3 regions of the Bariatricus sp. SGI.154 genome follow, and region 1 is predicted to be linked to each of the others. Evidence: a T-box and tRNA genes for the amino acid it is inferred to sense, from the RefSeq annotation. Region 1 holds a T-box; the other regions hold tRNA genes.
What was found. A T-box is a leader RNA that pairs with one kind of tRNA and senses whether it is charged. The one in region 1 lies ahead of proS (proline--tRNA ligase), so its partner is inferred to be a tRNA-Pro.
Positions count from the first base shown of each region.

Region 1 (3,259 bases):
TTGAAACTTCAAAAACCCCCGTCCCCAATTAAACGGAATTAATATGACTTGCCCCAATAAGCCATATGTTTCGCCGGCTTGCCACACCAGATACATTTGTCTGAGATCATATCTTCATCTTCAATCAGACATCTGGTTGCTGCACCGCCAGTTACATACTTAACTTCGCCTTCACATTCCGGATCACCACACCAGCAAGCCTTAACGAATCCACGGTTAGCCTTGAACTTCTCAACCATCTCATCTAATTCTGTTGCTGTATCAATATGGCTCTGAAGGAATGCATTGGCCTTATCGTACATATCCTGCTGCTCCTGCTCTAAGATATCACGCAGTTTTGTTGCAATCTCATCCAGGGATACCGCGATCTTCTCACGGTTATCACGACGAACAACAACAACCTGATTCTTCTCGATATCCTTTGGTCCAATCTCGATACGTGTCGGGATACCAAGCATCTCCTGCTCAGAGAATTTCCATCCGGTGCTCTTCTCAGAAGCGTCAATCTTCACTCTATATCCAGCCTTCTTCAACTCATCAAGAAGTGCATAAGAACGATCAAGCACACCTTCTTTGTGCTGTGCGATCGGAATGATTCTACATTCTACCGGTGCTACATGCGGCGGCAATACCAAACCACTGTCATCACCGTGAACCATAATCAGCGCACCAATACTTCTTGTAGACCATCCCCAGGAAGTCTCATATACGCTCTGAAGCTGATTATTCTTATCAACATATTTAATACCGAATGCATCCGGGAAACCGCTTCCGAAGAAATGGCTTGTTGCAGACTGTAGTGCTTTACCATCATGCATCAATGCCTCTATTGTATAGGTATCCTGAGCACCCGCAAATTTCTCATGTTCTGCCTTTCTTCCTGATACGAACGGAATCGCAAGCGTCTCTCTATAGCAATCCTCATATACGTGAAGCATCTGGATCGTACGTTCCTCCGCCTCTTCATATGTTGCATGGATTGTATGTCCTTCCTGCCACAAGAACTCTCTTGAACGCAAGAAAGGTCTTGTTGTCTTCTCCCAGCGAAGAACTGAGTTCCACTGATTCCATACTTTCGGAAGGTCTCTATATGACTGAACCGTCTTAGCCCACAGATCACAGAACATCGTCTCTGATGTAGGACGGATACACAATCTTTCCTGCAATCTCTCCATACCTCCATGTGTAACCCATGCTACTTCAGGTGCAAATCCTTCGATATGATCTGCTTCTTTTTCCAGAAGGCTCTCCGGAATCAAGGTTGGAAGATATACGTTCTCTACTCCTGTCTCTTTGAAACGTCTGTCCAGATCAGCCTGAATCAATTCCCAGATCGCATAGCCATTCGGCAAATAATTCAGACATCCTTTTACACTTGAATAATCACACAGTTCTGCCTCACGCACAACATCCGTGTACCATTGTGCAAAATTTTCATCACGTGGTGTGATATTTTCTACCAGTTTCTTTTCCTTTGCCATGTCTCTCTTCTCCTTTTCTTTTCTACGCAGGACCCTTGCCCCACTATGATTCATTGGGAGTCTTAATTTATCGATTTCCCGAAAATATTTTCGGCAATGTCCGGCAATCAAAAATCTTAATAATACAAAAACACCGGACCTTACGCTCCCGAAAAAGGGACCGAAAAGTTCGGCGGTACCACCCTAGTTAACTGCGACCCTCTCGCAGTTCTCTCTCTTCACCATTAACGCTGGCGTCACGCTGCATTTTCACACAGTGGCTCCAAGGTAGGTTCATTACGCATCAATACAAGAATCTTTCAGCCGGTGGATTCTCTCTCTGTGGAATCTCCTCTGTAATTACTATTCCTCTTCATCGCCAAACCCGTCTTCCGCAACCATCATTGCCGACAGGTTATTCGATTAAACGTAATTCTAATCCATTAAAATGTATTTGTCAAGGCAAAATCTATCGAAATCCACCTCTATCTTATCAGAATATATACAAAAAATGCCAGATATGCCAGCAAAAACATTGCCCCTTCTGTCCGTCTGATTTCTCGCTTACTGACCGCCGCCACATAGACGATCAGACTCGCCACGATTAGAAGCACAGTATCATAGATCGCCGCAACATCCAGCCGGATCGGCGTTATCGCCGCAGACACGCCGAGAATCAGAAGAATATTAAAAATATTCGAGCCAACTACATTTCCAACTGCCAGATCATTCTCTCCCTTGCCTGCTGCCACCATCGAAGTGACCAGTTCCGGAAGCGATGTTCCCAGAGCCACAATCGTAAGTCCGATAAACGTCTGGCTTAACCCGAATGCCTCCGCAATGTTACAGGCACTGTCTACAACCAGTTCTCCGCCCAGAACAATCCCGACAAGACCACCAATAATGTATAGCGCACTTTTTGCAGGACTCATCACCTTATACTCTTCCTCTCCTTCCATCTGATCCCTGGCGCCAAGCGCCTCTTTGACCGTCGCATCGAGGAAGATTCCAAACAATATCAGAAGCAGAACGCCTCCCCATCTTCCAAGCATAAAGTTCCCATCCCCGCTGAATATCTTCGTCGCCGAGAAATTCAGAATCAGGACAAGCAGAATCGCAGTAATTAATATAGAAAAAGGAAACTCCTTTTTAAGCAGGGACCATTTCGCCTGTACCGGGTTGACCAGCGAGCAGCATCCAAGCACAACCAGAAGATTGAATATATTAGAACCAAGCACATTGCTTACTGCCAAGTCATTGTTCCCTTGTATCGCTGCCGTGACACTGACTGACAATTCCGGCATACTTGTGCCAAACGCCACAACTGTAAGACCAATGATAATTGTCGGCACTTTTAAAAGTTTTGCCACGCTGGAACTTCCATCCACAAAAAAATCTGCTCCTTTTATCAATAACACAAATCCCAATATCAATAATATGTAATCCATCCCGCATACCTTCCCTGCTTTTATTTGCATATTTTTACACACTATGTTTAAATGATAAGAGCAGTAAGATTCAAAGTCAAGGAGAATTCATGTATGAAATCAGATACTTTAGAGATATTATACGAAGATAAACACATTCTGGTGTGCGTAAAGCCTCACGGAATCGCCACCCAGAGCAAGCGGATCGGCACTCCCGATATGGTCAGTCTGCTTAAGAATCACATTTATCAGAACTCTTCCTGGAGTACCTCTGACAAAGGAGAGCCTTACCTCGCCGTCATTCATCGGCTGGACCAGCCGGTAAAAGGAATCCTCGTCTTTGCCAAGACGCCATTTGCCGCCAGAGAATTG
Region 1 is NZ_JBNPMC010000045.1:79-3,337, forward strand. It holds gene proS (proline--tRNA ligase) at 39-1,481, opposite strand; T-box leader at 1,634-1,846, opposite strand; gene ACQRBN_RS15300 (calcium/sodium antiporter) at 1,946-2,908, opposite strand; gene ACQRBN_RS15305 (RluA family pseudouridine synthase) at 3,002-3,259, shown strand, end outside.

Region 2 (3,259 bases), on a different contig from region 1:
CCATCAGTTCCTTTTATGATATGTCTGCACCGATACAATTTACCTTAAGTTATTGCAGTGGGCTTTCCGATAAAGATTTCTTCAATATCATGACCATTTCCCCACTTGATCAGTTTCTATATTCAACACCAATTGTTGAAGATTTTTACAAATTTAATGCTCGAATTCCCCATCAGCATAGTTTTTTTGAATTATTGCTTGTCCTGGAGGGAAGTATCACGCAGAAAATAGAAGATAAGGAGTATTTGTATCCGGCAGGATCCTGCTGCCTGATCAACCAGAATGTCGTTCATGTAGAAAGATTTACCGGAAAGGCAAAAGTACTCTTTCTTGGCATGTCTGCAAATATGATAAAAGAATTACTGGGATCTCATAAAACTGCTTATTTTCCAAAGGAGGAACGCACCATTGAAAATTCAATTTTTCAGTTTATGGCAGAGAATCTTCAATCAGAAAAAGGAAAAAATTATCTGGATTTCTTCCCGGTATTTCAAAATCAGAGCCATCTGAAAGACTTGCATCATCTTTCTGACCAGTTACTTCATGCAATGCTGATTCCCAAATTAGGATCCACCTTCGCCATCAAATCACTGGTATGTGAATTATTCCAATACCTGGATACCAAAGAATATTATCATATCAGTAATGTGACTCTTAACTCCAGTTCCGATTTGCTCCTGTTTTCACGCATTAGTCACCTGATGGAGGACACCAACGGTCGAATGTCCAGACTCACTTTGGAAAAAACTCTATGTTACAGCGGTAATTATATTAATACCATCGTAAAAAAACATACAGGCATGTGCCTGTATGATTATGGCCTTTCCTTTAGACTAAAGAATGCTGCTTCGCTTTTAATCAAAACCAATATCCCGATCTCCTCTATTTCGGTACAGCTTGGTTTTACGAATCGAACGCATTTTTATAAAGTATTCAAAGCGAAATATGGAGTTTCTCCGGGAGAATATAGAAAATCGAACAACACCAACTAATATCTGCCAATTAGACATGAGCCGTATCCCGTTTACGAATTTTCAAATTTTTCAAAAAAGGTCAATGACAACCATCTTTTCCTTTATCGTATGTTATAATATAACTATAACAAAACAAGATTACTATAGCGTTTTTGGAATCATATATTTTTCTCAGTCAAAGACCCCGATGCAAGCATGTCCGCTTGGCTCGTTGCTCGCGGGAATAAAATAAGGGATTGTGATTTCTCACAATCCCTTATTTTCAGCACCTTGGCTTAAGTCGGAGTGACAAGATTTGAACTTGCGACCTCTACGTCCCGAACGTAGCGCTCTACCAAACTGAGCCACACTCCGGTATTTTGGCCGGATGCCTTGTTATCCAAAGCATCCAGCGCCCCTGCCAAGGAACTACGGATAGAGGACTCGAACCTCTACTAACAGAGTCAGAGTCTGCTGTGCTGCCATTACACCAATCCGCAATGTTTTCAGCGAACATATTATATTATAGCAAGATTTTGGCGAAAGTCAACCCTTTTCCCAAAGTTTTTTGCGATTTCTTGTTTCGTTTCTTGTTTTTTTGCTGATGCTTCCTCAGCATATGCCAGACTACGCTATTACCAACGGAACCTCCATCTCCTGCGCCTTTTTAATCACATCCCTTGATACCTCATCATCCGTAATAATCTTATACACTTCCCGTATCGGGCAGATCACCGACAGATAGCCGCCTCCAAACTTACTACTGTCTGCCAATACATAGACTTCTTCTGCTGCTTTCAGAATCGCCCGCTTTACCTGCATCTGCGGTGTTGCTATCGATGTAAGTCCTACGTCAAAATTAATGCTGTGAACTCCGATAAACGCCTTATCCACATGGAATTGCTCCATATTCTGCAAAGCCGCATCTCCCATTGTCGCTGCCAGATGACCGCCTACATGACCGCCCACCATATACAGTTCAACATGTTCCACCCCTGCAAGTTCATTTCCCACTAATAAGGAATTCGTTACAATCGCAAGGTGTTTTTCCGGATGCTCCTTAATAAATAATGCCAGATAAAAACTACTGGACGCGTCATCTATGATAATTGTATCCCTGTCTTCAATGAATTCATATGCACAGGCAGCAATCCGCTTCTTACGTCCCATATTCCGGTAGATGCTTTCCGCGGAATATTTTCTCGTTGTTTCTTTCTCGATCTTTACTGCGCCGCCATGGGTTCTCTTCAACAGTCCTTCCATATCCATACTCTTGATATCATTACGGATCGTTACTTCCGAACACTCAAACTTCTTACTAAGTTCTGCCACTCTAACTTTTCCCATCTCTTCCACTTCACGTAATATCGCCTGTCTGCGCTCTTCCATACTTTTTACCACCCAATCCATCATTCTATAATTCCCATACAAATCTATTGTATCATATATAAATATTTTTTTCACATATTTATGTAAATATCATGATAGATTTCTGTGTATTTATTTGTATTCAACGCATTCTAATCCGACTCTGCCCTAACTGGGCAGCTATTATTGTAAATACAGGCACAAACCGATCCCCAAAATCTTTCTTTGGCAGAATCAACGCCTTATCCTTCTCATAATAGATTCCGATTGTCTTAGGCGTCACCACCGCCCGTTCTACCTGTTTCCAGTTATACGTTCTTACGAAGTCTGCTCTTTTTACAGTAATTCCCTCTTCCGCAAAGACATATTCCACCGGATTCTTATATTCTTCATTGACCAGTACCTGATTCTTCGCTCTTATTTTAAGTTGAAGCGGTGTACCTCCAAGAAATATTGCCGCAGCCACAAAACAGAAAACCGCGCCATAGGTTCCCGTCTTACCCGTCACATACATAATAATCCCCATAAACGCAACAGCAAGCCCCAGAATATTCACTAAAAAGCCACTGAATTTTGAATAAGCATGAAATAACAGGAAGTCATACAATGTATCTTTTGTCATATGTACGGTTATCTGATTCATATCCCTTTTCTCCTTAAAGACTTTTCAACCAGGCATCACCTATACCGCTGCCGCGCCGCTATCCACACGGCAGCGAGTATTATATTATATTTTTCCGTAAGCCCATCCTTCCGGGCTATAGATACCCTTCTGTTTCTTCTGCATATATTTGTCAAACGCTGCTGTTATGAATGGGCACAAGAACAGTGTAATAATAGACGCTGTTGCACACTGCGCCGTTGCCATACTGACATATCCCTCCATAGACGGATCTGCTTCGGCAACTGCCGCCGGCGTCATGGCTGAATTCAGTGCT
Region 2 is NZ_JBNPMC010000001.1:54,139-57,397, forward strand. It holds gene ACQRBN_RS00215 (helix-turn-helix domain-containing protein) at 1-992, shown strand, start outside; tRNA gene ACQRBN_RS00220 (tRNA-Pro) at 1,255-1,328, opposite strand; tRNA gene ACQRBN_RS00225 (tRNA-Gln) at 1,383-1,453, opposite strand; gene ACQRBN_RS00230 (DeoR/GlpR family DNA-binding transcription regulator) at 1,581-2,342, opposite strand; gene ACQRBN_RS00235 (YcxB family protein) at 2,464-2,964, opposite strand; partial or broken gene ACQRBN_RS00240 (2-keto-3-deoxygluconate permease) at 3,049-3,259, opposite strand, start outside.
Region 2: it has a tRNA-Pro gene. The T-box ahead of proS (proline--tRNA ligase) is inferred to sense a tRNA for this amino acid. The anticodon was not compared.

Region 3 (3,259 bases), on a different contig from region 1:
CTTGAGCGAGCCAAACGAATCAACCTTAGATATAGCCATATTTATATGGGTGTACCGGAAGATGATAAAACAAAAGAAGCAGAGTGGAAGAAACTGGATTCCTTCACGCGTTACTCTAATATCAGTTCCGCAGATTACCATGAGATCCGCCTACAGATGTTGGAAACCTGGGGAATCCCTGCTGATAAACACTCTTCTGACAATAAGTTGCTTAGCGAACTTACTTCCGCACAGATGGAACTGCTGGCAGAACTGGAGCATATTCGCTGGTGCCGTTATCATTATCTGAATAACTGGACATATGGCGTTCCGGCTAATGGAAAGAACAAAGACAAGAATCTGCGGATTCATACAGACCTGATTCCCTATGATTCTCTGAGTGAAGAGGATAAAGAAAAAGACCGTGAGAATATAAGAATCCTCTTAAATATCATTATGGACTAATTTTATCTGTTAAAATGCTATAAAACTATAAGCATCATTCATCAATAGAAGGCGGTAATTCCATGTGAAACTACCGCCTTCTTCATGCACTTTGATTTATCGAACCGAATACACCCACATTGCCTTAATCTGATCTGCAATCTCATCATATACCCACGGCTGGCTGCTATTCTTCCTGCTAAACGGATCATTGATCGTAACACTGCCATCTTTATATCCTGTCAGCACAATAAAGTGCCCGTTCTGCGTAAAATCACCAGGACCCACACTGCAGATAATCGGATGTCCTGCATTCAGTTCCGCTCTTACCTGATCCTCCGTCAACTGTCCATCATAACAAGACAAGTTCCAGTTAGCCCCTACCTCATTCATGAATCTCCAGTATGTATCATTATTCTCATCTATATACTGATGCTCGGTCCCGTATGCTGCTACTTTCGCCGGAGTAATCGAAGCATCGTTGGTAAGCCCTGCCGCAACCATCGCCATACATGTAGGTCCGCATCCGCTGACAGCCACAATACTCGTCCCATATCCGGCATACCCCCAGCGCTCATCCCACTGATATAACTTAGGAATCTGACCTTCTACCAGATCTTCTCCAATCGTATCCGCACTCGGCAGATCCTTCTTTTCTTCATAATCTTCAACAAAATCCAATGTCTCTTCATTCTTATCCAATAATTCAATCACGCTTGTTGGACACCCCTTGCTCCGCACCTCTTTTTTGACCCGCTCAACCCTCTGTGCATCCGTCTCAATCGACTCAGTCTTATCTACAGCCTTTTTCGTCTCATCTCGCTGTTCTATCTTAGAAGCCCCTGCCAATGCCTCCTTTTTATTCCTTCGTATATGACAACAAACCAGTGCACTAACGATAAGAATCACAATCATTCCCAACAATAGCAACTGACGGCGCACCTGCTGTTTGCGCCGGGAATTCCTCCTCCTATTGTTACTCATCTATACTCATCCTCTCGTTTGGTAATTATTTCATCTATTTATAATATGCATTCATACAACTTCATGCTGTTAATTATACTCTACCGCCATATGCGAGGCAACTTAAGAATTCTTTAATTCTCCATGCAAATCAATCCTGTTTTTTCATATTCTGGTATTTTTTGTAACAGTTCAGCCATAAGCCGGATTGTGGGCGAATCATGCTTGCATGAATGAACACACAATCCGGCTTATGAGCAGAGCGCCATTTTATGAGCAAAAAGAGCTGCGTAGCAGCGGAGAAGTATCGCAGATGCGTTTTGCGAATGGCGCGGGCTGAACTGTTACTATTTTTTTAACATTTTTCAAATTAGCACTTGATATTTCTCTCCAAAAGTGCTAACATATACCTCGGTCGTAAGAACGACTCCAACAGAATACCGGTCGGGGTGTGGCTCAGCTTGGCTAGAGCGCCTGGTTTGGGACCAGGAGGTCGCAGGTTCGAATCCTGTCACCCCGATACTTTATGCGGGTGTAGTTCAATGGTAGAACACCAGCCTTCCAAGCTGGATACGTGGGTTCGATTCCCATCACCCGCTCTTTTCATGCCCGTTAATCAGGGCTTTTTTGTTTTAACATGCCAATCTATGAATTGAGGATTTGAACGGAGGATTATAATGAAGATTGTTTTTCTGGATGTGAAAACTATCGGCGAGGACATTGACTTGTCTGGCTATGAACAATTAGGCAAAGTAATCAAATACCCTTTTTCCACTTCGGAAGATATCCCGGAAAGGGTCGCTGACGCTGACGTAATCGTAACAAATAAAATGCAGATCAACGAGACAACGATCGGCAAAGCAAAAAACATAAAATTAGTCTGCGTAACCGGTACCGGAACGAATAATCTGGAGAAAGACTATCTGGACAGCCGCCATATTGCCTGGAGAAATGTTGCCGGATACTCCACAGAATCCGTCGCACAGCATACTTTTGCCATGCTTTTCTATCTATTGGAAAAACTTCGGTTCTATGATGATTACGTAAAAGAAGAGCGATATGCCGGCGATACTTTATTTACTCATTTTCAAGAACATTTTTATGAATTAAAGGGCAAGACCTGGGGAATTATCGGTCTTGGCAATATCGGCAGAAGGATTGCATCTATCGCCGAGTGTTTCGGTGCAAAAGTAATCTACACTTCTCCGTCCGGCAGTGCTCCACAAGATGGATATCATCAGACGGATATGGATACATTACTGGTATCCTCTGATATCATCTCCGTTCATGCACCACTCAACCAATATACAGAGAATCTGATTGATGCAGCCGCTTTTCAGAAGATGAAGGACTCTTGTATCTTTCTTAATCTCGGACGCGGCGCAATCGTTGTTGAACAGGACCTTGCAGAAGCGTTAAAACATCATGAGATAGCCGCAGCAGGACTGGATGTATTACGGGAAGAACCGATGAATCCAAATAGTCCATTACTTGAGTTTAAAGACAGCAGAAGACTCTTCATCACTCCACACATAGCATGGGCAAGTGTTGAAGCAAGAACACGACTGATGGAAATTATCCTTGAACAGATCAGGGAGTTCTTTCAGTTTTAAAACGATAAGCAATAAAAACGGCGAGAAGAATTCAAGATTATATCTTGTCAATTTTCTCGCCATCCATCTTTTATCTGATTATAATTCGATATCCAATTCCACTGGACAATGATCTGATCCCATCACATCCGTCAGAATCTTCGCATCCTTCAAGCGCTCTTTTAATGCCTCCGATACACAGAAGTAGTCTATACGCCACCCTGCGTTCTTAGCCCTTGCACTGAAACGGTAAGACCACCAAGAATAGATTCCTTCCATAT
Region 3 is NZ_JBNPMC010000023.1:39,539-42,797, forward strand. It holds gene ACQRBN_RS11185 (RyR domain-containing protein) at 1-444, shown strand, start outside; gene ACQRBN_RS11190 (C39 family peptidase) at 541-1,407, opposite strand; tRNA gene ACQRBN_RS11195 (tRNA-Pro) at 1,832-1,906, shown strand; tRNA gene ACQRBN_RS11200 (tRNA-Gly) at 1,915-1,985, shown strand; gene ACQRBN_RS11205 (D-2-hydroxyacid dehydrogenase) at 2,064-2,999, shown strand; gene ACQRBN_RS11210 (exodeoxyribonuclease III) at 3,078-3,259, opposite strand, start outside.
Region 3: it has a tRNA-Pro gene. The T-box ahead of proS (proline--tRNA ligase) is inferred to sense a tRNA for this amino acid. The anticodon was not compared.